4 regions of the Rhizobium sp. AB2/73 genome follow, and region 1 is predicted to be linked to each of the others. Evidence: predicted binding sites of a transcription regulator. Region 1 holds the regulator's gene; each other region holds the start of a gene.
What was found. Region 1 encodes HrcA, which represses chaperone genes, less so after heat shock. Its sites were predicted from a motif close to GTTAGCACTCNCNNNNNGNGAGTGCTAAC; they were not measured.
Positions count from the first base shown of each region.

Region 2: a site for HrcA is predicted at 3,264-3,292, ahead of groES (co-chaperone GroES). Genes of this name have one in related genera too.
Region 3: a site for HrcA is predicted at 1,403-1,431, ahead of groES (co-chaperone GroES). Genes of this name have one in related genera too.
Region 4: a site for HrcA is predicted at 3,355-3,383, ahead of groES (co-chaperone GroES). Genes of this name have one in related genera too.

Region 1 is NZ_CP067071.1:5,929-11,831, forward strand. It holds gene I8E17_RS00030 (VOC family protein) at 1-106, opposite strand, end outside; gene rph (ribonuclease PH) at 118-834, opposite strand; gene hrcA (heat-inducible transcriptional repressor HrcA) at 1,007-2,095, shown strand; gene I8E17_RS00045 (GFA family protein) at 2,118-2,552, opposite strand; gene grpE (nucleotide exchange factor GrpE) at 2,768-3,409, shown strand; gene ptsN (PTS IIA-like nitrogen regulatory protein PtsN) at 3,499-3,963, opposite strand; gene raiA (ribosome-associated translation inhibitor RaiA) at 4,052-4,627, opposite strand; gene rpoN (RNA polymerase factor sigma-54) at 4,878-5,903, opposite strand, start outside.
Region 2 is NZ_CP067071.1:386,383-392,285, forward strand. It holds gene I8E17_RS01970 (glutathione binding-like protein) at 1-104, shown strand, start outside; gene I8E17_RS01975 (hypothetical protein) at 162-620, opposite strand; gene groL (chaperonin GroEL) at 1,194-2,834, opposite strand; gene groES (co-chaperone GroES) at 2,909-3,205, opposite strand; gene I8E17_RS01990 (TIGR01459 family HAD-type hydrolase) at 3,631-4,479, shown strand; gene I8E17_RS01995 (bifunctional riboflavin kinase/FAD synthetase) at 4,495-5,478, shown strand; gene I8E17_RS02000 (cache domain-containing protein) at 5,624-5,903, shown strand, end outside.
Region 3 is NZ_CP067075.1:98,180-104,082, forward strand. It holds gene groL (chaperonin GroEL) at 1-882, opposite strand, end outside; gene groES (co-chaperone GroES) at 938-1,252, opposite strand; gene I8E17_RS34470 (usg protein) at 1,535-1,807, shown strand; gene I8E17_RS34475 (hypothetical protein) at 1,982-2,254, opposite strand; gene I8E17_RS34480 (DUF429 domain-containing protein) at 2,251-3,072, opposite strand; gene I8E17_RS34485 (3'-5' exonuclease) at 3,089-4,060, opposite strand; gene I8E17_RS34490 (hypothetical protein) at 4,265-5,653, shown strand; gene I8E17_RS34495 (UvrD-helicase domain-containing protein) at 5,679-5,903, shown strand, end outside.
Region 4 is NZ_CP067073.1:295,729-301,631, forward strand. It holds gene glgX (glycogen debranching protein GlgX) at 1-1,455, shown strand, start outside; gene I8E17_RS27300 (GFA family protein) at 2,192-2,566, shown strand; gene I8E17_RS27305 (usg protein) at 2,981-3,253, opposite strand; gene groES (co-chaperone GroES) at 3,532-3,846, shown strand; gene groL (chaperonin GroEL) at 3,901-5,529, shown strand; gene I8E17_RS27320 (hypothetical protein) at 5,584-5,823, shown strand.

The sequences.
Region 1 (5,903 bases):
ATATCTTCTCCAATCCGAGTATGCCGCCATAAAAGGCTTCGACGGCATCGAGATCGTCTGCATAGAGGGCAGTTTCAAGAACACCTGCGAGGGCCGGGTCAGCCATTCAAGATATCCTCAGGCGATGGCCTGCTTCTGCAGCTCCACCAGTTCGGCGATGCCGGTCTTGGCGAGGTGCATCAGCGTGGCAAATTCCTCTTCGCTGAAGGGGGTGCCCTCAGCCGTTCCCTGGATCTCGACGATGCCGCCCTTGCCGGTCATGACGAAATTGGCGTCGGTCTCAGCCGAGGAATCCTCGAGATAGTCGAGATCGATGACAGGCTGGTCGGCAAAGATACCGCAGGAGATAGCGGCGATGTGATCCTTCAGCACGCGCTCGACCTTGACCATGTTGCGGCTTTCCATCCACTTCAGGCAGTCATAGAGCGCGATCCAGCCGCCGGTGATCGAGGCCGTGCGCGTGCCGCCATCGGCCTGGATGACGTCGCAGTCGACGGTGATCTGGCGCTCGCCCAATTCCTTGAGGTCGACAACGGCGCGCAGCGAACGGCCGATGAGGCGCTGGATTTCCTGCGTGCGGCCGCCCTGCTTGCCGGCGGCGGCTTCGCGCTTCATGCGCTCGCCGGTTGCGCGCGGCAACATGCCGTATTCGGCCGTGACCCAGCCCTTGCCGCTGTTGCGCAGCCATGGCGGCGTCTTGTCTTCCAGGCTTGCCGTGCAGAGCACATGCGTATCGCCGAATTTCACCAGGCAGGAGCCTTCCGCATGCTTGGAAAAATTGCGCTCGAACGACACCTTGCGCATCTGGTCGGTTTTTCTGCCTGAAGGCCGCATTCCACTCTCCTGAATGTTCGTTGACCGCTTCTACGACCCGCAGGCCGCTTTTGCAAAGGAAAAGCAGGCCGTAAAGCTGCCCGGCAGCCGTGGCGACATTTTTCCCTTTTGCCATTGCTAACTGAATGATTATATTTTGCCCAAGGCTCAACGGAATGGATCTGACAGCGAAATGGTATTCACGACATCGTCGGTCTCGGATGTCATTGCTGCACTGGACGAACGCTCCAAGGAAATCTTCCGCCGCATCGTCGAAGGCTATCTGGAAAATGGCGAGCCGCTGGGCTCGCGCAATCTTTCACGCCTGCTGCCCATGTCGCTGTCGCCGGCCTCCGTGCGCAATGTCATGAGCGATCTGGAGGAGCTGGGACTCATCTATTCGCCGCATGTGAGCGCCGGGCGCTTGCCGACTCAGGTCGGTCTGCGCTTCTTCGTCGATGCCTTCATGCAGGTCGGCGATCTCTCCGCCGAGGACCGCGCCAATATCGATCGGCAGGTGCGCGGCGGCAATCGTGACCAGCCGGTGGAATCGATGATGTCGGAAGCAAGCCGGGTGCTGTCGGGCATTTCGCGCGGTGCCGGGCTCGTCATTACCTCCAAGAGCGATCCCGTTCTCAAGCATGTGGAATTTATCCGGCTGGAGCCGACCAAGGCGCTCGCCGTGCTCGTGGGCGAGCACGATCAAGTGGAAAACCGCATCATCGAGCTGCCGGCCGGCACGACCTCGTCGCAGCTGACGGAGGCCGCCAACTTCCTCAACGCCCATATGACCGGGCAGACGATGCCGGAATTGCGGCGGCAGTTGCAGAGCCTTAAGGAAAGCGTGCGCCAGGAGCTGGACAGCCTGTCGCATCAGCTGGTCGAGCGCGGTATTGCCGTATGGTCCGGTGGCGATGACGACGGCAAGCCGACACAACTCATCGTGCGCGGCCACTCCAACCTGCTCGCTGAAATCGGGGGCGCGGAGGATCTGGATCGCCTGCGCCTCCTCTTCGATGATCTCGAAAAGAAGGACAGCCTCATCGAGATCCTCAATCTTGCCGAAAGCGGGCCGGGCGTGCGCATCTTCATCGGCTCGGAAAACAAGCTCTTCTCACTGTCCGGCTCCTCGCTGATCGTTGCACCCTATCGCGACGAGGACGATCGCATCGTCGGTGCCGTCGGCGTCATCGGCCCGACGCGGCTGAATTACGCGCGCATCGTGCCCATGGTCGATTATACCGCCCAACTGATATCGCGGCTGTCGCGGCCTGGAATCTGAGGAGCGGATTTAGCTGCTGCGGTCAATCGGGAAGCAAGGTTCCAGATCCGCCCATCTCGGCTGGAAAGTCCTTCTGCTTTGGCAGCCCGTCTCTCAGATGCAGCACCGTCGTCTCGTAGTTGACATGCATGACAGGCTGAAAATCGAGGTCGGGAAGGACTGCCGCATAGACGTCCGTAACGCCCCATGGCGGATGCTCGGTCAAAAGATGGCCGCCGCAGACCGTGCACCACTTGCGCACGCTCTTCTCGGTTTTCTGATAGCTGCCGATCTTGTCCGCGCCCTTGGTGATGTGGACGGCTTCCGGCGGCCAGAGCGAGAAGGCATTGACCGGCCCTGCCGACCATTCCCGACAGGACTCGCAATGACAGTAACCCATCGCCATTGGCTCGCCATCGACTGCGATTCCCACCGCGCCACAGAAACACTTGCCTGAAAGGGATTTGCCATTAGACATTGATGTCACCTCACGCTGTGCTGAGATGCACTTCAGCATACCACCGGGAAGGAGGCCTGAACAGTCGACGTCTTGAACAGCGTCCGGGAGCGGCGGGCCGTATTGCCGCCGCCGCAAAGCCAGGATTTGGCTGTTCTTCTCGACAAAGCCTTGATTTTTTCCAGCCAAACCTCGATATCGGGCACATCCAAAGACCAAGCAATTCGGAGACCGTCATGACCGACGAAACAACAAAAACCGGACCTGACGCCACGGCGGCTGACACGTCAGCGGATTTCGCGCAGGATGCAGCGGAAACCGTTGATGCGGCCGAGCCGTCTCAGCCAGATCCGGTTGAGCTGCTGAAGGCCGAGAACGGCGAACTGCGTGATCGCTACCTTCGCCTCGCTGCCGAGATGGACAACCTCCGTCGCCGCACCGAGCGCGACGTGAAGGATGCAAAGTCCTATTCCGTGGCAAGTTTTGCCCGCGACATGCTCTCGGTGGCCGACAACCTGCGCCGCACGCTGGATGCCATTCCGGCCGACGCCCGTGATGGCGCCGATGCCGGCCTGAAGACGCTGATCGAAGGTGTAGAGATGACCGAGCGTTCCATGCTCTCGGCCCTCGAGCGTCACGGCGTGCGCCAGCTCGAGCCCATCGGACAGAAGTTCGATCCCAATTTCCATCAAGCCATGTTCGAAGTGCCGAACCCTGAAGTGCCGAACAACACGGTCGTCCAGGTGGTGCAGGCCGGCTTCGTCATCGGCGATCGCGTTCTGCGCCCGGCCATGGTCGGCGTCGCCAAGGGTGGCCCGAAGATCGTGGAAAATGCCGAGCAGGGCGCCAACAGCCCGCTGGATGAGAAAGACGCCTGATCTTTCAGAGCGATAGCGAAAAAGAAAGAGCCGGATGATGTTAGATCATCCGGCTCTTATTTTTGCCTTGGTCCGATGCAATCCAGCTGTCAGGCAGCGTTGGATGCCTGCTCCTCGTTGAGGAAGGCGTAGATGGCGGAGGCGGAATCGGTGGCACGGAGCTTCGCGACGAGATCCTGGTCCCGCAGAACGCGGGCAATGCGCGAGAGCGCCTTCAGGTGGTCTGCGCCGGCACCTTCGGGTGCGAGCAGCAGGAAGACGAGATCGACGGGCTGGTCGTCCAGCGCCTCGAAATCGACAGGCGCTTCAAGGCGCGCGAAAATGCCGGCGATGGATTTGATGCTGGAAAGCTTGCCGTGGGGAATGGCGATACCGTTGCCGACGCCGGTGGAGCCGAGGCGCTCGCGCTGCAGCACGACGTCGAAGATTTCGCGCTCGGGCAGTCCGGTGAGCTTGGAAGCTTTGGCGGCCAGCTCCTGAAGCAGTTGTTTTTTGGAATTTGCCTTCAAGGCGGGGATGATCGCATCTTGCTGTAGCAAATCTGCCAATGCCATTCTCTTTATCCTTCGTGTCGCCGAGAACCGATGACGGGCAAGCGGCGGCCAGCTGCGATGATGCGCAGCCGCCGCTTATCTTCTATTCTCAGCCTTTGATATTGGCTGCGTCGATCCAGCCAATGTTGCCGTCCTGACGGCGATAGACGATGTTCAAGTGTTCGTTGCCCGGGCTGCGGAAGAGCAGCAGTGGTTCGTCGGTCATATCGAGCGCCATCACGGCGGTCGCCACCGACATGGTTTTCAGCTGCTTCGTGCTCTCTGCGACGATTGCCGGCGCGAAGTCGGCAGGGATCTCCTCGTCGTCATCGGGAATGCCGTCCATGACGGTATAGGCGACTTCCGCCTGACCGTTCACGTGATTGCCTGCCTGATGGTCCTTGAGTTTGCGCTTGTAACGACGCAGGCGCTTTTCGATGCGCTCGGACGCAGCGTCGAAAGCAAGCTGCGGGTCCATGGCTTCGCCGGCAGCATGCAATACGACACCGCTGTCGAGGTGAAGCTTGCAATCGGCCGCAAAACGCGAACTGGACTTCTGCACAGTTACCTGACCCGAATACCCCCCGTCGAAGTATTTGGTCACGGCCATACCGATCTGGTCCTCGATCCGCTGACGGAAGGAGTCGCCAATTTCCATATGTTTACCGGAGACACGCACACTCATGGAGTTTCCCTTCTTGTAGTGGTTATTGCGCGTATCAGTTTACGCCAAGCCTCAAGCTCATCCAAGCACTTCACGCAGTCAAAGGCAAATTGCGTATATCGACCGCCTTTTGGATGGTGGGGATAAGTTTCATGGTCGTGCTGTCCTGCAGCGATTGCGGCGGGCTTCTAGCCCTGCCTCATACGAAAGTCAACTGCATCTTAACGGACTGTTAGGAGTTCGGCAGCCTTGGGTTGAGAGGTGCCGCCTGTCAGAAACCGGAAACTTTGGCTAGAGCCCGCTTCTCCCGGCGCCGTTGCACGGAGGAGGGGATGTTCATGGCTTCCCGGTACTTTGCAACCGTGCGGCGAGCAAGCTCTATCCCGCCCTTCTTCAGCGTATCGACGATATCGTCGTCGGAGAGGACCGCATCCGGGCTCTCGTTCGAGATCAGTAGACGGATCTTGTGGCGCACGGCCTCTGCAGAATGGCTGTCTCCGCCCTCGACGGCGGCGATCGAGACCGTGAAGAAATATTTGAGCTCGAACAGCCCGCGTGGCGTCAGCATGTACTTGTTCGAGGTCACGCGGCTGACCGTCGATTCATGCATCTTGATGGCATCCGCCACGGTTTTCAGGTTTAGCGGCCGCAGATGGTCGACGCCATGCAGCAGGAACGCGTCCTGTTGCCGCACGATCTCGCTTGCCACCTTCATGATCGTCTTGGCGCGCTGGTCCAAGCTGCGGGTCAACCAGTTGGCATTCTGCAGGCATTCCGACAGAAAGGCATGGTCCTGGCTGGTCTTGGAGACGGAGGCGAAATAGGACTGGCTCACCAATACCCGCGGCAGCGCATCGGGATTGAGCTCCACCAGCCAGCTTCCGTCCGCGGAGGGTCGCACGACGATATCGGGCATGATCGCCTCCGATATGTCTGTTTCGAAACCGCTGCCGGGCTTCGGGTTGAGCTGGCGGATTTCCGCCATCATGTCGAGCAGGTCTTCCTCATCGACGCCGCAGAGCCGCTTCAGCGTGGCGAAATCGCGCCGGGCAAGCAGCTCGAGATTCTCGATCAACCGCTCCATGGCGGGATCGAAGCGATCCTTCTGCCGGAGCTGGATTGCCAAGCATTCGCTGAGGGAGCGGGCAAAGACGCCGGGCGGATCGAGTTGCTGCAGGGCCTCCAGCACGCGCTCGACGTCGGCAAGCGTCGCACCAAGGCGTTCGGCCGTCTCACTGAGTTCCCCACGCAGATAGCCACAGTCGTCGAGCTGGTCGACGAGATGCTGGGCGATCAG
Region 2 (5,903 bases), 380 kb from region 1:
AGGTGCTGGAGTTCGAAAGTTTCCCCTCGGTCATGGCCTGGCTGGAGCGAGCCCTTGCGCGCCCGGCAAGCCAGCGTGGTCTCAGCATTCCTAAGCGGGATTGATCAGGTTGAACCAAGTAACTGGTCAGGCGAACTCACCCGACCATCATCGACAGCCGTTTACTGCCGGGTGGCGAGCTGGCTGCCCGGTTCCAGCTTGAAGCGTGGAAACAGGAAGACGCCGACCATGCTGCCGGCACGTTGCTTGTCGGCAGCAACGGATTCGCCAACGCAAAAGACCGGCTGGCGATGGCCGCCGATGCCAAGCGTCGTCGTGGAATAACAGAAAGAAGAGTTCGCGGTTGCCGCTTGCTCGAAGAGATCGAGGATACGCGCTCGATCGTGCGGATCATAGCAATGCATGAGGCTCAGCAAGCCACATTCCGAGGAGCTCAGCCCGTGCAGCATCGTGCTCCACTGCCCAAGTTTGATGAGGCCGCTTGAAAGATCGCCCGTCCATCCCTCGGAAACACAGAATTGTACCAGAAGATCGGGGTCATGGCCTTCGAACTCCAGCGAGCCGGGAGCAAATGGTGCGGAAAAATTGGCTTTGGCAATCTTGAACAAGATGATCCCCATTTGAGCGCTAGGTCCCCCTTGCGCTTCGTCCAAGTTCCCATGCCTCTTCCGGATGGGATGTCTTCCTGCATGCCACGCTGAATGAAAAGCAGAACATTCCTCTCTGCTGCTTCCATTTTTTGCCATGCTTCTTCCGGCTTGCCGATTCCGATTATGAAGTCATTTCAAGTAAAAAATCCGGACAACCATAAACTCGGAAGATCATATCCATGCATGGGCGCCGATTAATCGCGCCGAAAATAAGTAAAATTTACGCGCATTTCAGCTAACCATCTCAAATCGCTGCGCTGCGATTTATAAGAGCTTTTTTGAAAACGGCAATGGGGCAAATTGCGTAAATTTGCGCTATCGTAAAACTTGGCAACCTTGCTTGAAATCTTAGATGCCGAAACGAAAAGGGCGACCCGAGGGCCGCCCTTCGTCAATTACGGATGTCGGATTGAACGATCGCAATTAGGCAGAGGCCTTATCACATCATGTCCATGCCGCCACTCCAGACCGCTTGGCGGCCTGGAGCACTGAAGTGCATGGGCGAAGCTTTATGGACATTCCCGCGATTAGGCCGCTGGCCTATCACATCATGTCCATGCCGCCCATGCCGCCCATGCCGCCCGGCATGCCAGCAGGGGCATCCTTCTTCGGCAGTTCAGCAATCATGGCTTCGGTGGTGATCAGCAGCGAAGCAACCGAAGCTGCGTTCTGCAGAGCCGTACGAACAACCTTGACCGGGTCGACGATGCCCATGGAGATCATGTCGCCGAACTCCGACGTCTGGGCGTTGTAGCCGTAGTTGTCTTCGTTCTTGTCGAGAACCTTGCCGACAACGATCGAAGCTTCGTCACCAGCGTTTTCAGCGATCTGGCGAACCAGCGACTGCAGGGCGCGGCGAACGATGTTGATGCCGGCTTCCTGATCCTGGTTTTCACCCTTGGCAGTGATCTTCGTGGAAGAACGCAGGAGAGCGATACCGCCGCCCGGGACGATACCTTCCTGAACAGCGGCGCGCGTCGCATTCAGAGCGTCGTCGATGCGGTCCTTCTTTTCCTTCACTTCGACTTCCGTCGAGCCGCCGACGCGGATGACGGCAACGCCGCCAGCGAGCTTGGCAAGACGTTCCTGCAGCTTCTCGCGGTCGTAGTCGGAGGTGGTTTCTTCGATCTGAGCCTTGATCTGGGCAACACGGCCTTCGATGTCGGACTTGGCGCCAGCGCCGTCGACGATCGTCGTGTTTTCCTTGGAGATCGAAACCTTCTTGGCGCGGCCGAGCATGTCGAGGGTCACGGACTCGAGCTTGATGCCAAGATCTTCGGAGATGACGGTGCCGCCCGTCAGGATGGCGATGTCTTCCAGCATGGCCTTGCGGCGGTCGCCGAAGCCGGGAGCCTTGACGGCAGCAATCTTCAGGCCACCGCGCAGCTTGTTGACGACGAGCGTAGCAAGAGCTTCGCCTTCGACGTCTTCAGCGATGATGAGGAGCGGCTTGCCGGTCTGAACGACGGCTTCGAGAACCGGGAGCATTGCCTGCAGGTTCGAGAGCTTCTTCTCGTGCAGGAGGATGAACGCGTCTTCAAGGTCGGCGATCATCTTTTCCGGGTTGGTTACGAAGTAGGGGCTGAGGTAGCCGCGGTCGAACTGCATGCCTTCGACGACTTCAAGTTCGGTTTCGGCGGTCTTGGCTTCTTCAACCGTGATGACGCCTTCGTTGCCGACCTTCTGCATGGCTTCGGCAATATCGAGGCCGATCTGCTTTTCACCGTTTGCGGAGATCGTGCCGACCTGGGCAACTTCTTCCGAGGTGTTGATCTTCTTGGCCTTGGCCTGGAGATCCTTGACGACTTCTGCAACAGCGAGGTCGATACCGCGCTTCAGGTCCATCGGGTTCATGCCGGCTGCAACAGCCTTGGCGCCTTCGCGAACGATGGCCTGGGCGAGAACGGTTGCAGTGGTGGTGCCGTCACCGGCGACGTCGTTGGTCTTCGAAGCGACTTCGCGGACCATCTGGGCGCCCATGTTTTCGAACTTGTCTTCCAGTTCGATTTCCTTGGCGACCGAAACGCCGTCCTTGGTGATGCGCGGAGCGCCGAAGGACTTGTCGATCACAACGTTACGACCCTTCGGGCCGAGCGTGACCTTCACTGCGTCAGCGAGGATATCGACGCCACGAAGCATCTTTTCGCGGGCACCGCGGCCGAATTTTACTTCTTTAGCTGCCATGTTTGAAACTCCTGAATTCGCGTTTTCCGGGCTTTAAGACCCGTCAGCTGTATCGGAAAAGGGAACCGGCCGGATTAGCCGATGATGCCCATGATGTCGGCTTCCTTCATGATCAGAAGGTCTTCGCCGTTGAGCTTGACTTCGGTGCCGGACCACTTGCCGAACAGAACGCGATCGCCAACCTTGACGTCGAGTGCTACGACCTTGCCGGATTCATCGCGAGCGCCGGAGCCGATGGCGACGATTTCGCCTTCCTGCGGCTTTTCCTTGGCGGTATCGGGAATGATGATGCCACCCTTGGTCTTTTCTTCCGACTCGACGCGACGAACGACGACGCGGTCATGAAGGGGGCGGAAATTGGTGCTTGCCATTGTCTAATCCCTCGATCAAATGACATTCACGGATCAGCGGGGGATCCGTATGGACTTTGTTAGCACTCACTGTTGGCGAGTGCTAGCGACGGTGATTTAGGGGTGGCTTCCGAGCGAGTCAAGGACAGCACTGTGAATTTTTTACGGCGCGTAACGGCTTGTTTTGAGGATGATTAACGCCGATGGCGGTGGCGTGTAGCACGTCGTTGCGAAGTTCCTCTCATTTTCTCCTCTCCGGAAAGGGTCAGATCGCGCTTTTTCCAGAGTGTCATGCTGTTGCTTCCGCTGCGCAATCTTGCCGCTCGCCGATCTTGCGCACGTCTGCTTCTCAGGACTTGTGCGCCGCAAAAACCTTGCATGCCGCTCTTGTAATTTGCCGGCCGGTTTGCGATGTCAGCCCGTGATTTATTTGTTGCGAGGATGGCATGGGCAAACGGATCGAGAGCTTTCGCGACATCGGCGGACTTTATGATGTCGCGCTCTGCGATGTCTGGGGCGTGCTCCATAACGGCGTCACGGCCTACAAGGAGGCCTCCATCGCGCTCGAAGCGGCCCGCGGCGAAGGCCTTGCCGTCGTCCTTATCACCAACTCTCCACGCGTTGCTCCGAAGGTCGTCGAGCAGCTGCGTGCGATCGGGGTTCCCGACAGCGTTTACGATCGCATCATCACCTCGGGCGATGTCACCCGCAGGCTGATTGCCGAGGGACCGAAAAAAGTGTTTCTGCTCGGCCCCGAGCGTGACATCGGCATCCTCGAAGGCCTTGACGTTCAGCGCGTCGAGGCTGGCGAGGCCGAAAGCATCGTCTGCACCGGTTTCTTTGACGACGAGACCGAAACACCTGACGATTATACCGACATGCTGACGGCCTGGTCGGCTCGCAAGGTGCCGCTGATCTGCGCCAATCCGGATCTCGTCGTTGAGCGCGGCCATCGCATGATACCCTGTGCCGGGGCCATGGCCGCCTATTATGAGCGGCTCGGCGGACAGACGCGCATCGCCGGCAAGCCGCACCAGCCGATCTATGATGCGGCAATTGCGGCAGCGCGCGAGGTAAAGAGCGAATTTCCGCTGTCGCGCGTCGTGGCGATCGGCGACGGCATGCCGACCGACGTGCGTGGCGCACTCGATTACGGCCTCGATCTTCTTTATATCAGCCATGGCATCCACGCCCGGGAATATGTCGTCGAAGGGCATACGGATGAGGCCGCTGTTGGCGCCTTCCTGGCGCGCGAGCAGGCCTCGCCGAAGTGGTGGATGCCGCGCCTTGTCTGAGGAGAGTGGCAGTCGATGACCGTTTTCCATCGCAACGAAACCCGCGAGCCGCTTCCCCATGCCCTGAGGGGCGGGGTGGTCGCCATCGGCAATTTCGACGGTGTGCATCGGGGCCATCAATCGGTGCTGACGCGTGCGTTGGAGATTGCCAGGGAGCGCGGCCTGCCTGCTTTGGTGCTGACCTTCGAGCCGCATCCGCGCACCGTCTTCAAACCCGATCAGCCCGTTTTCCGTCTGACGCCTGCGCCGCTCAGAGCACGTCTCCTCGAAGCGCTCGGCTTCAACGCCGTCATCGAATATCCCTTCGATCGCCTCTTTTCGCAGCGTTCGGCGGATGAATTCGTGCATTCGATCCTGATCGACTGGCTGCACGCGTCGGAAGTCGTCACCGGCTTCGATTTCCATTTCGGCCATGATCGCCAGGGAGGCCCCGCCTTCCTCATGAATGCCGGTAGCCATAACGGCTTCGGCGTGACGCTGATCGATGCCTTCCGCGACGAAAACACGGAGGTCATCTCGTCGAGCCGCATTCGCGCGCTGCTCGCGGAAGGCGATGTAGCCCAAGCCGCCGGTCTGCTTGGCTATCGCTATACCGTTCAGGCGCCCGTTATCGGCGGCGAGAAGCTCGGCCGCACGCTCGGCTTCCCGACGGCAAACATGCAGCTGCCGCCGGAGTCATCGCTGAGGGCAGGCATCTATGCGGTTCGCTTTCGAACGGCCGACGGTATCGTCCGCGATGGCGTCGCCAGCTACGGCCGGCGTCCGACGGTGACGGACAACGGCTCGCCGCTGCTGGAGACCTACGTTTTCGATTTCAGCGGCGATCTCTACGGCCAGATCTGTTCGGTTTCCTTCTTCGGCTATCTCCGCCCCGAACTGAAGTTCGACGGTCTTGATCCGCTGGTCGCGCAGATCCGCAAGGATGAGGACGAAGCACGCGCGCTGCTTGCCGGCGTCCAGCCGCTCAGCGAGCTTGATCGCGCCATCGCCTTCGACTGATATTCGCGAAGTGATGGGGTGGGAAAGGTTTTCCGCCTTGTATCATCGCTCCGATTTCGGGCTGACATCAACGCCGCCGAGAGACTGTTGAATTCATGCCGGACAAGGGTCATTGTTCCGCGCCGGTTCTTGGGAGGAGCAGTCGTTGACACTACGCAACCAGATTATTGCGCTCGCGCTCGCGCCTCTCGTCATCTCGATCCTGGCAATCACTGCCTTCATTACCTGGCAGTCGACCAATCTTACCAAGAGCAATATCGAGACCTTCGAACAGAACATGCTGAGGGCGAAGGAAACGGAGATCGTCAACCTTACGAATCTTGCCGTGTCGGCCATTCAGGCGATTTATCGGGACGCAGCCCCGGACGATCAGGCCGCGAAGGACAAGGTAGCCGCGATCCTGACGTCGCTTGATTATGGACCGG
Region 3 (5,903 bases), on a different replicon from region 1:
GATGGCGATATCTTCGAGCATCGCCTTGCGGCGGTCGCCGAAGCCCGGAGCCTTGACGGCAGCGATCTTGAGGCCGCCCCGCAGCTTGTTGACCACCAGTGTCGCAAGCGCTTCGCCTTCGACGTCTTCAGCGATGATGAGCAGCGGCTTGCCGGATTGGACGACAGCCTCAAGGACCGGGAGCATCGCCTGCAGGTTCGACAGCTTCTTCTCGTGGATCAGGATATAGGGATCTTCCAGTTCGACCCGCATCTTGTCCTGGTTGGTGACGAAGTAGGGCGAGAGATAGCCGCGGTCGAACTGCATGCCCTCGACCACTTCGAGTTCGGTCTCGGCGGTCTTGGCTTCCTCGACGGTGATGACGCCTTCGTTACCGACCTTCTCCATCGCCTCGGCGAGATAGCGGCCGATTTCGGAATCGCCATTGGCAGAGATGGTGCCGACCTGAGCGATCTCGGAATTGCTGGTGATCTTGCGGGCGTTGGTCTTCAGCTCCCTGACGACAGCATCAACGGCGAGATCGATGCCGCGCTTCAGGTCCATCGGATTCATGCCCGACGCCACCGCCTTGGCGCCTTCCTTGACGATTGCCTGGGCAAGCACGGTCGCGGTAGTCGTGCCGTCGCCCGCAAGATCGTTGGTCTTCGACGCCACTTCGCGCAGCATCTGGGCGCCCATGTTCTCGAACTTGTCTTCCAGTTCGATTTCCTTGGCGACAGAAACGCCGTCCTTGGTGATGCGAGGGGCGCCGAAGGACTTGTCGATGACGACATTGCGGCCCTTGGGTCCGAGCGTGACCTTCACGGCATTGGCGAGCACATCGACTCCACGCAGCATGCGTTCACGGGCATCGGTGTGAAACTTGACTTCTTTCGCTGCCATTTCTCTAACTCCTCAATAGGCAGCTATCTGACTGATGGTTTCGTGGTGCAAAGGCTCACGCAGCCTTTTTCTGCTCGGCCTGGGCTTCGATGATGCCCATGACATCGCTTTCCTTCATGATCAGCAGATCCTCGCCGTTGATCTTGATCTCGGTGCCGGACCATTTGCCGAACAGGATGCGATCGCCGGCCTTGACGTCGAGCGGCTGGATCTGGCCGGCCTCGTTGCGCGCGCCGGGACCGACGGCGATGACCTCGCCTTCCTGCGGCTTTTCCTTGGCGGTGTCGGGAATGATGATGCCGCCCTTGGTCTTCTCTTGGGATTCAACCCGGCGGACGAGAATGCGATCATGAAGCGGTCGGAACGACATGTTTTCCTCCAATGGACAAACAATGATGACGTTGTTCCCCCTGGCCGGACCGGATGACCAGTCCGGGCGGGTGCAAAACCTCGGTCGAGCTTTTTGCGCGAAATGATCTGGTTTTGCGATTTTTCGATTTCAAGAGGGCGAAATAAAAAAATTAGCACTCGAATGAAAGGGCTGCTAACACGCTGGAAAGGAACGATAAACAGCGCATTCGCGTTCAAAAATCCGTTGATGGCCGCAAAATTTTCCGCCACCTTCACAGTGTCATGAAAACGGAGATGAAGCATGCGATTTTCATCGGATCTGGAACGTCAGCTCAACGGCTACGGTCTTACCACCGCTCACATCCTTTACCGCATTCCCGATTTTGAATCCGTGCTGCAGACCTATGTCTGGCAGGACTACGACCTGGCGCCCGATTTTCCTGAGATGCACAAGTTCCTGGATTACTGGCAGACCACCCTCGATGGTCCCCTGCATTCCGTGCGCTATACCCATCAGCGTCTGATCGGACCCAACGAATGGCGCCGTGTCGAAGGCGAGTTCAAGCTCCACTGAGGTCTTGAAACTGGATTTTTATGCTCCTAGCTCTTTCGCGGCCGAGGCTTGATGAGCTCGGTGGTCGGTCAGTAAAGATCTTGAAAGGAATCGAACCAACGCCCTATCTGTTACATTCGCCACACGGCTGAAAATACTCGATGATTTACTGACCGCGAAGTGCCATGCGCGTGTTCAGCGGCGATCAATGTTTTCCTGATCGGCAATCGCCTTGACGACCTCTAAGTCCATTGCGGCACGCGGCTCAATTCGGGCAACCTCGCTGGCGACCTTGGCCCAATGCCAGTATTCGCTGGCATGACCTTGCGCCCGGCTTCGCGCTGCTCTTCGTTGCGCCTCGTAATAGGCATTGACTGGATCCGCAACGGCAAGCCGCCTGGCGTCCTCCTGCCAACGGCGGCGGATCACCCGGCGATATTCGATCCACTGCCTCAGAAATCCGATCATGCCCGGCCCCGCCGCGATGACAAAAGTTTAGATTGAGGAATCCAGATCGCCGAGGTGTCATCGCCGAACGGTATAGCGGTTCCTTCGTAGACACATATTCCAATCCAGGCGCAAATGACGGCATCAAGCATGTCTTCAAACGCCTTCAGCTGCCATGCCGGAGCCTCGGGGGAAGGCAGCAGCAAAACGTTAGAAGCGCCTGTTATTTCCTGGTCCAATCCGTCGATGATGGACTGCCAAGTTTCGAAGAGTTTGATGCGCCGGCCGGCGGGAGTTTCCGATGGCCAGTAATTGCGGGCCTTGCCCTGCTTGTAAGGCAGCCGCCTTTCGGCGCACATCAGTTCGACCAGAGCCGGATGCGGGTAGACTTCCAAAAGGCCCGGCACGCCAACTTCTTTCGTCAGTAGGCGATATCCGCAGCGCTCGAAGCCGCCCCTCAGATCGTCACTGATCTTTCCCGGTCTGATCGCACTCGGCGTGTGCGTGCTACAATGACGGGCGCCATAGGCTGCAGAAACCAGATTGTCCGAAACACGCCGCGCGGTGATTGGCCCAAGAGACAGGGGCATATCTACGGCAACAAGATCGACAGGAGCCTGAGCTGTTTCCTCTGCAGCAGCAAGGAGAGCGGCGGGTTCTGCGACGGAACCAAAAGGGCGTGAATTCGAGATCGGGCTTTCGTTGCCGTGATCCAAAAGGTGACGATAGGAAGATCCGGCAAAGATCAGGCGCCAATTACCAGCCGTGGAGGAAACCAGCGCGACACCGCTCGGCTGGCTCGTGGTCCACGCCGCATCAATACCCAGAATGGTCGTCATTGCTTTCCCCGACCATTCAATTGGCCCTGAAGCGATCGAATGCCGTCAGGTATTTGACCGGCGGATCGGCATCCCATCGATAGATTTCCGTGCGAAGGAAGTGCATCTCCCCCTTTAATGTCTCCTCGGGAAGTTCAATCCACCAGGATTTCGGACGGCCGTCCGATCCGTCAGACCAGCGGTATCCGCGCGCCTTGAGATGGTCCTTCATGTCGAAGGGACTGTTTTCCGCATAGATGCGAACCCGCGACCGCTGGCTGGCCTGATAAAGTTCGGCGAATGGCGCGGTGACCATGCTCGGTCGCACCTGCCCGAGCACTTCCAGCAGAGCAAAACAATCGTCGACCGCACGATGACCATCATGAAAATATCCGGACTGGCCGATTAGGTAGCCGAGCTTACTGCCCTCGAAGCCGCGCGCGGACCAGCCAATCTCCGAAACGGAACAGGCCCAGGCCTTATGCACGAAGACCGGCGAGAATGCTTCGCAGAACGGGCGGTCGAAACCTGCATTGTGGGCAATGATCAGATCGGCGGGCTCGATCAGGGCATTCAACAGGACAGTATCGATGGCCTGATCCGCAACCATGTCGTCAGTAATCCCGGTCAGGCGGGAGATGTCCGCCGGGATGGCGATTGCCGGCTGCCGCAGTCCGCCATAGACACCAGTGACGTCGCCGAGTTCTCCAGCATCATTGAAGGTGAAGGCGATCACGCCGATTTCGATGATTTCATCTGTGCGGTAGTTGAGGCCGGTCGTTTCGGTATCGAGGATGATGCCGCGACGCGGAAAACCCGGATGTGGATATTTTACGATTGGACGCGGCTGAAGCTTTCGCAATATGCGGTAGTTGCCGGTGGTTTCCAGATGATGTGCCATGGCTTCGTCATCAATGCCTAATGCGTCCTTCGCGATGACCTGCGGCCGGGCAACTCGCTCCTTGGTTACGGGAACAGGAGCTGCAAAGAAGTCGAGTTGCGAAGTCATTCCATTCCAATCGATTGCAGCGTCTTCGAACGCACAATACGTATTGGCGCCGGTACGAGCAACGCCCTTCCCCGCTCCAGTTCGCCTGGGGCCATCCGGCTATAGGGATTTCGAACAATCGCTCTTTCGGGCAAGGAATGACTTTAGGATTAGGCCTCGAAATCGTAGGATGCCCACATTGATTTGATGACTTTGAGAGCAGTCATGAACGAGCGGAAACCCCAGCCAAACCGGGAACATCACTTTTACGTCTCAATCGCCAAATTCCTGTTCCACCACTCTCAGCATGGCATTGTTACTGTACGCGATCCCATAAGGCTGGCGAATGCGGCACAACGTGGACTGCATCCTATCATGCTCTACGGCGTCACCGTCGCCGGTCTGCCGATCCGCTGGCTGACATTCTCGCCGGTGGACCAGCCTAAATCATTGTGCGGCGTACTGCTGACCGCCTGGAAGAACGCAAAGGGATTGCGCGGCCTACCAGATGTTCTTCGTATGAATCGCTACGTGGCACAGGCAGATCCGGGGCTGGCAGAGGATCTGGCCCAGATCGGCGTCCGCCTTGAGATTGCTGACGCCAAGGATAAGACAGTTCCTGCATCTCTGCGATCAGCCCAAGATGCTTCTGCGTGGCTATTGAAGAAATACGATCCGGCAGACATGTCGCTGGCCGAATCCGTCGAAGCTCTTTGTCACGATGCACGCGAGGACCACGACTGGAGAGCGGATCGCCGGCCTCTTAGGCTCAGCAATCGAAAGCTGGAGGACAGCATCCATCAATGGCTGGACTTGCCTATGCGCGAACCAACGTCTGTTCTCCTCGAAGACCGGGGCTGGCAAGCAGGTCTATGGTTGTCATCCTGGGAGACATCGCTCCCGCCGGATCAGCCCCGTTATTTTCATCATGACGGTATGAGCCGCAGAACGTGGTTGCTTCTAGGAGAGGACCCGTCAGAGGATACCGATGATGATGATGACGAATTCCCGACCTACGAAGAACACGACAATACGCCTGAAATCGCCAAGCATCTGGTAGCTTGCTGGCCCAATCCGCCGAAAGACATCGCGGCCGCGGCCGGAATCACCCTACGTCAGCTTCGTTGGTTTACCACGGAACGGGCCAGCCTCGACGGATCCGCCCGATACGACCTGACACGCCTCCTGGGTATCGAGTACGACGAGCGCATGGGCGGTTACACGCCTGCAGGACCTTATGTTCTGATCGCCAGGAAAGCCCAGGCGATCGAAGCGATCTATCAGGAGATTTCCGGGGGCGGTGATGCCTGTCCCTGCGAACTCGTTCCGGCGCAGGGACAGGCCGACCCCAGTTGGAGGTACGTCTTGATCAGTGCACATAGCACACCGCCGACCATTGTCATGGCGCCTCGCGGCGAGGCGATCACGGAACGCCTTCCAGACCTGCTGATGAACTACGAGGGTATCCGGTCGGTTTCGCCAGCCTTTTATCGCGACGTGGTCACCACCTGCGCCCGGGCTTGTCAAACGCCCCAGGCCAATGTCCGTGAGATGGCGGCATTCGCGAGACGATATGAGCAGCATTGGATCGATTGTGCATGGCTTCCAGGCTGAACTTTCTGGTAGCAACGAAAATCTGATGTCTGATCGTGTTCGAACGTACCGGCCTGGTTTCTTTGCGCGCCTTATTCCCCAAGGGAAATGGAAGGTGACGTTACGCCCATCGTTGCCGGCGACCATACAAATTAAACTGAACGGCGCTGACACTCTCTCTTGCCTGGACATTCTAGCCATTTCCGTCGGCAAGTCGCTGCTCTGGCATTCGGTCGAAGTCCGGTCGCGCAATCAGATCTATACCCTGCCC
Region 4 (5,903 bases), on a different replicon from region 1:
GGCGTCACCTCCATCGAACTCCTTCCCATCCATTTCTTTCCCGATGACAGTCATTTGCTCGACAAGGGCTTGCGCAACTATTGGGGCTACAACAGCCTTGCGTTCTTCGCGCCGGCAACTCGCTATTACGGGCCCAAGGGTCTTGAAGGCTTTCGCGACATGGTGCGTGCCTTCCACGATGCCGGTATCGAGGTCATCCTCGACGTTGTCTATAATCATACCGCGGAGGGCAATGAACTCGGTCCGACCCTTTCCTTCAAGGGTATCGACAATTTCTCCTATTACCGCACCCTGCCGGACCAGCCCCGCTACTACATCAACGATACCGGCACCGGCAACACGATCAACACGTCGCATCCGCGCGTGCTGCAAATGGTGACGGACTCGCTGCGCTATTGGGTCGAAGAAATGCATGTCGATGGCTTTCGTTTCGATCTCGGCACCATTCTTGGCCGCGAACCCCAGGGTTTCGACCAGCGCAGCGGCTTCTTCGACGCGGTCGGCCAGGATCCGGTGCTTGCAAAAGTCAAACTTGTCGGCGAGCCGTGGGACATTGGCCCCGGCGGTTATCAGGTGGGGGGATTTCCGCCGGGCTGGGCGGAGTGGAATGACAAATATCGCGATACGGTCCGGGATTACTGGAAGGGCACACCCGGCATGACAAGGGATTTTGCCGCCCGCATCTTAGGGTCGGGCGATGTTTATGATCTTCGCGGCCGCCGCCCGTGGGCCAGTGTCAATTTCATCGCCGCCCACGATGGCTTCACGCTTAATGATCTCGTCTCTTATAACGAGAAGCATAATGAGGCCAATGGCGAAGACAACAATGACGGCCACAACGACAACCGCAGCTACAATTACGGCGCTGAAGGTCCGACGGATGATGAAGCCATCAATACCGTTCGGGAGCGCCAGAAACGCAATTTTCTCGCGACCCTCTTTCTGTCGCATGGTACGCCGATGCTGCTGGCGGGTGATGAGGCCGGCCGCAGCCAGATGGGCAACAACAATGGCTACTGTCAGGACAACGAACTCAGCTGGCTGCATTGGGACGATCGATATGGCAGCGCCGAAGCGCTTTATACCTTCGTCAAACGGCTGATCGCCTTGCGTCAGGCACATTCCATCCTCCGACGAGAAAATTGGCGCGACGGTCTGATTGTCACCTGGCTCAATCCGAGCGGCGGAGAGCAGACGGACGAGCAATGGGACGATGAAGCGAACACGGCGATCGGCCTGCGCCTGTCGCGTGAGCAACCCTTCGAAGAGGGGTGGGATGATATTCTAGTCCTTTTCAATCCTCGTGATGGAGATGTCGACTTTACCTTGCCGGATGACAAACGCTGGGCGCTGGAACTATCGACATCCGATCCTGATGGGCAGGATCGGGGCGGGGTCGACAAGAAATTCTTGAAACTTGAAGCCCGCAGTCTCTCGCTTTTGAGGCCCGCCTGAAACAAGCGTGAGTGAAATGAAAATGCACGTCGGGGATCTTCAAGAGGGTGGAAGCTCGGACAAGCGACGGAAATCTCGATCCCTTCCAGTCGAAGGTAGCGTCGATATTAGGTTATTGCGGCGGTATGCGGCTCTAGTTATCTCACTGCCCCGGTCGCCGATGAAACGAATATTGGCACTTGGTTGTCGTTTTGTAGCTCACATGATTTCTTGTGCTATGCCGCGAACAATACGGGTTGCCCATCCCATTAGCCCTCGCGCCATATAAAACTGCCATTCACCGGAATTTTGGTCTGGAATCCAGGCCGGTCGGCTCCGTTTTGTTTCTTGCAAACGTAAATATCTCTTGCTGTTTGGAAACTTTTCCTGGTCTGCGAACTTTGATGGGAGGCCGTGAGATAATGCATGGGTGTTCCTCCTGTAAGGGATCGACCCTTGTCGCACCGTTTCCAAATTCCACGAGTGCTCGGCCGAGCCGGAGGAACTAATGCCGTTAACATATCACGTTGCTATCCATGACGAGGGTTTTGCCTATCGCGTCGGTGATGTTTGGTCGGAGACGTTTCCCGATCACGGGAGTGCGCTTGCCGCCGCCAAATCTGCGGCAGCCCGCCAACAGCAGGGCGGCGAAGATACCGAAATCAGCTACCAGCTGTCCGATGGACGCTGGCGGACCGAACAGGTCAGCCGCGGGGAAGGCCCAATCACGAATGTAAGCGATGACGCGGACAATCCCATGAAGGAATTAACCGGATCATGCCGTTGCGGGCAAGTGCGTCTAACGGTGCGCGGAAAACCGCTACGTATCGGCGTTTGTCATTGCACGGATTGCCGGCAGGAAAGCGGATCCGCCTTCACTTATTTCGGCCTATGGCCCGCAAGTGAGTTTCACTATGAAGGCGCGACGAGCGAGTTTGCTGGACGCGAGTTTTGCCCGCGTTGCGGTTCGCGCGTGTTTGCCGTTGGCGATAGCGAGGTCGAGATCAAGCTTGGGGTCCTGAGCGCGGCACCCACGCATCTCAGACCCAGCTATGAGGTTTGGACCAAACGGCGGGAACCCTGGCTTTCATCGATCGAAGGCGCGGAGCAGTACGAGGAGGATAGACGATGAGGCGCGCATGATGGCGGGGTAGCCGCCGCCAAAAACAGAAAAAGCGGACCAAATGGTACGCGTGACTGGAATGCTTCTCCGCTTACTCGGCCTTCCCACGCAATGAAGGTCTGATCGACAAAGTTATTGGCGAAAGCCGTGAGCAGGACTGATGGAGATATCGGCCCGTCGATGCTGACATTCTTCGCATGCAATAAATAATCACGACAGGTCGTTACGAGGATGACGCGCCCCTGTTCCTGCTGAACCTACAAGACCAGCAAGGATTCAAATCCCTCCAGCCGATAATCTTCTCCGCCCGGCAGGAGCTGAGCCTGAGCCTCCCCGGCCTGTCGAGGGTTGGCAAGGGAGAACGACCGAGCTCATCAAGCCTTGATTATCGAAGACTGGGAAAGGAAAGTTTCGGTTCGGGTCTTAATGGAGCTTGAACTCGCCTTCGACGCGACGCCATTCGTTTGGACCGATCAGGCGCCGATGGCTGTAGCGGACGGAATGCAGCGGCCCGTCGAGATTGGTTTGCCAGAAATCGAGGAACCTATGCATTTCGGGAAAATCGGGCGCCAGATCGTAATCCTGCCAGACGTAGGTCTGCAGGACGGATTCGAAATCGGGAATGTGATAGAGGATATGCGCGGTGGTCAGCCCATAGCCGTTTAGTTGACCTTCCAGTTCCGACGAAAATCGCATGCTTCATCTCCGTTTCGTGACAGTCGGATGGTGGCGCAAATTTTTGCGGCCATCAATGGGTTTTCAACGCAAAGTGCCATTTTCTTGTTCCTTTCCAGTATGTTAGCAGCCGCCTGAGGTGAGTGCTAATTTTTTTGTCCATCCCTCTTGAAATCGAAAAATCCCAAAACCAGATCATTTCGCGCGAAAGGCTCGAACGAGGTTTTGCACCCGCCCGGACTGGTCATCCGGTCCGGTGAGGGGATCAACGTCATCTTTTTTGCTCAACGGAGGAAAACATGTCGTTCCGACCGCTTCATGATCGCATTCTTGTCCGCCGCGTCGATTCCGAGGAAAAGACCAAGGGCGGCATCATCATTCCCGACACCGCCAAGGAAAAGCCGCAGGAAGGCGAGGTTATCGCCGTCGGGCCGGGCGCGCGCAACGACGCCGGCCAGGTCCAGGCCCTCGACGTCAAGGCTGGCGATCGCATCTTGTTCGGAAAATGGTCCGGCACTGAGATCAAGATCAACGGCGAAGACCTGCTCATCATGAAGGAAAGCGATGTCATGGGCATTATCGAAGCCCAGGCCGAGCGGAAACAGGCTGCCTGAGCCTCCAAGCCACGAACCATCAGTCTGATAGCTGCCTATTGAGGAGTTAAAGAAATGGCTGCGAAAGAAGTCAAGTTTCACACCGATGCCCGTGAACGCATGCTGCGAGGGGTCGATGTGCTCGCCAATGCGGTGAAGGTCACGCTCGGCCCGAAGGGTCGTAACGTCGTCATCGACAAGTCCTTCGGCGCTCCGCGCATCACCAAGGACGGTGTTACCGTTGCCAAGGAAATCGAACTCGAAGACAAGTTCGAGAACATGGGCGCCCAGATGCTGCGCGAAGTCGCCTCCAAGACCAACGATCTTGCCGGCGATGGCACCACGACAGCGACGGTTCTCGCTCAAGCGATTGTCAAGGAAGGCGCCAAGGCGGTCGCGTCCGGCATGAACCCGATGGATCTGAAGCGCGGCATAGACCTCGGCGTCGACGCTGTCGTGGCGGAACTGAAGACCAACGCCCGCAAGATCTCCAATAACGCCGAGATCGCCCAGGTCGGCACCATTTCGGCTAATGGCGATGCCGAGATCGGCCGTTATCTCGCCGAAGCCATGCAGAAGGTCGGCAACGAAGGCGTCATCACGGTTGAAGAAGCCAAGACCGCCGAAACCGAACTCGAAGTCGTTGAAGGCATGCAGTTCGACCGCGGCTATCTCAGCCCCTATTTCGTCACCAATGCCGACAAGATGCGGGTGGAGTTCGAGGATCCCTATATCCTCATCCATGAAAAGAAGCTCTCGAACCTGCAATCGCTACTTCCAATCCTGGAGGCCGTCGTTCAGACCGGCAAGCCGCTCCTCATCATCGCTGAGGACGTCGAAGGCGAAGCGCTTGCGACCCTCGTCGTCAACAAGCTGCGTGGCGGCCTGAAGATCGCTGCCGTCAAGGCTCCGGGCTTCGGCGATCGCCGCAAGGCCATGCTGGAAGACATCGCCATCCTGACGGGCGGCACTGTCATCTCCGAAGATCTCGGCATCAAGCTCGAGAACGTCACCCTTGACATGCTCGGCCGGGCGAAGAAGGTGGCGATCGAGAAGGAGAATACGACCATTATCGATGGCGTCGGCTCGAAATCGGACATTGATGGCCGTGTTGCCCAGATCAAGGCCCAGATCGAAGAAACCACCTCCGACTACGACCGCGAAAAGCTGCAGGAACGTCTTGCCAAGCTCGCTGGCGGCGTTGCCGTTATCCGCATTGGCGGCTCGACCGAAGTCGAAGTGAAGGAAAAGAAGGACCGTGTCGATGACGCGCTGCATGCGACCCGAGCCGCGGTCGAGGAAGGCATCCTGCCGGGCGGCGGCGTTGCTCTGCTGAGAGCCGTCAAGGCGCTTGACAGTCTCAAGACGGAAAACGACGACCAGCGCGTCGGCGTCGATATTGTTCGCCGGGCAATCGAGGCGCCGGTTCGCCAAATAGCAGAGAATGCCGGCGCGGAAGGTTCGATCATCGTCGGCAAGCTGCGCGAGAAGACCGACTTCTCCTATGGCTGGAATGCCCAGACGAATGAATATGGCGATCTCTATGCTCAAGGCGTCATCGATCCGGCCAAGGTCGTGCGCACCGCACTTCAGGATGCAGCTTCGGTCGCGGGCTTGCTGGTGACGACGGAAGCCATGATTGCCGAAAAACCGAAGAAGGAGGCACCTCCCGCATTGCCCGCTGGAGCAGGAATGGACTTCTAACGGTCAAGCCCGCTCCACCCTCTGGTGGAGCGGGCTCCGCAATGGAGATCACGAATGGTTCAGACGATCATCAAGAGATCAGATGCGCCGCTCGATTCGCGCGACCTGGACCTTTGCCAGCGCGTTTTTGATGAGATCCGGGCAGCGGCGGATATTCCGCGCAAATCGGAAGAGGGCGAGCGGATCGCTGCTATAGTAATAGAACTATACCGCCAGGGAGTACGAAATCCGCGGCAGCTGAAAATACTGGTGCAGGGTGCGCGCGGCACCTTTCCGGAGGTGGCGGAAGGATGAACAGCCCTCTTTCTCTTTCGCGGGAAGATCTGCGGATCTGCATGGACGTCGTCAAATCGATAGCGCGTGGTAAAGGGGTC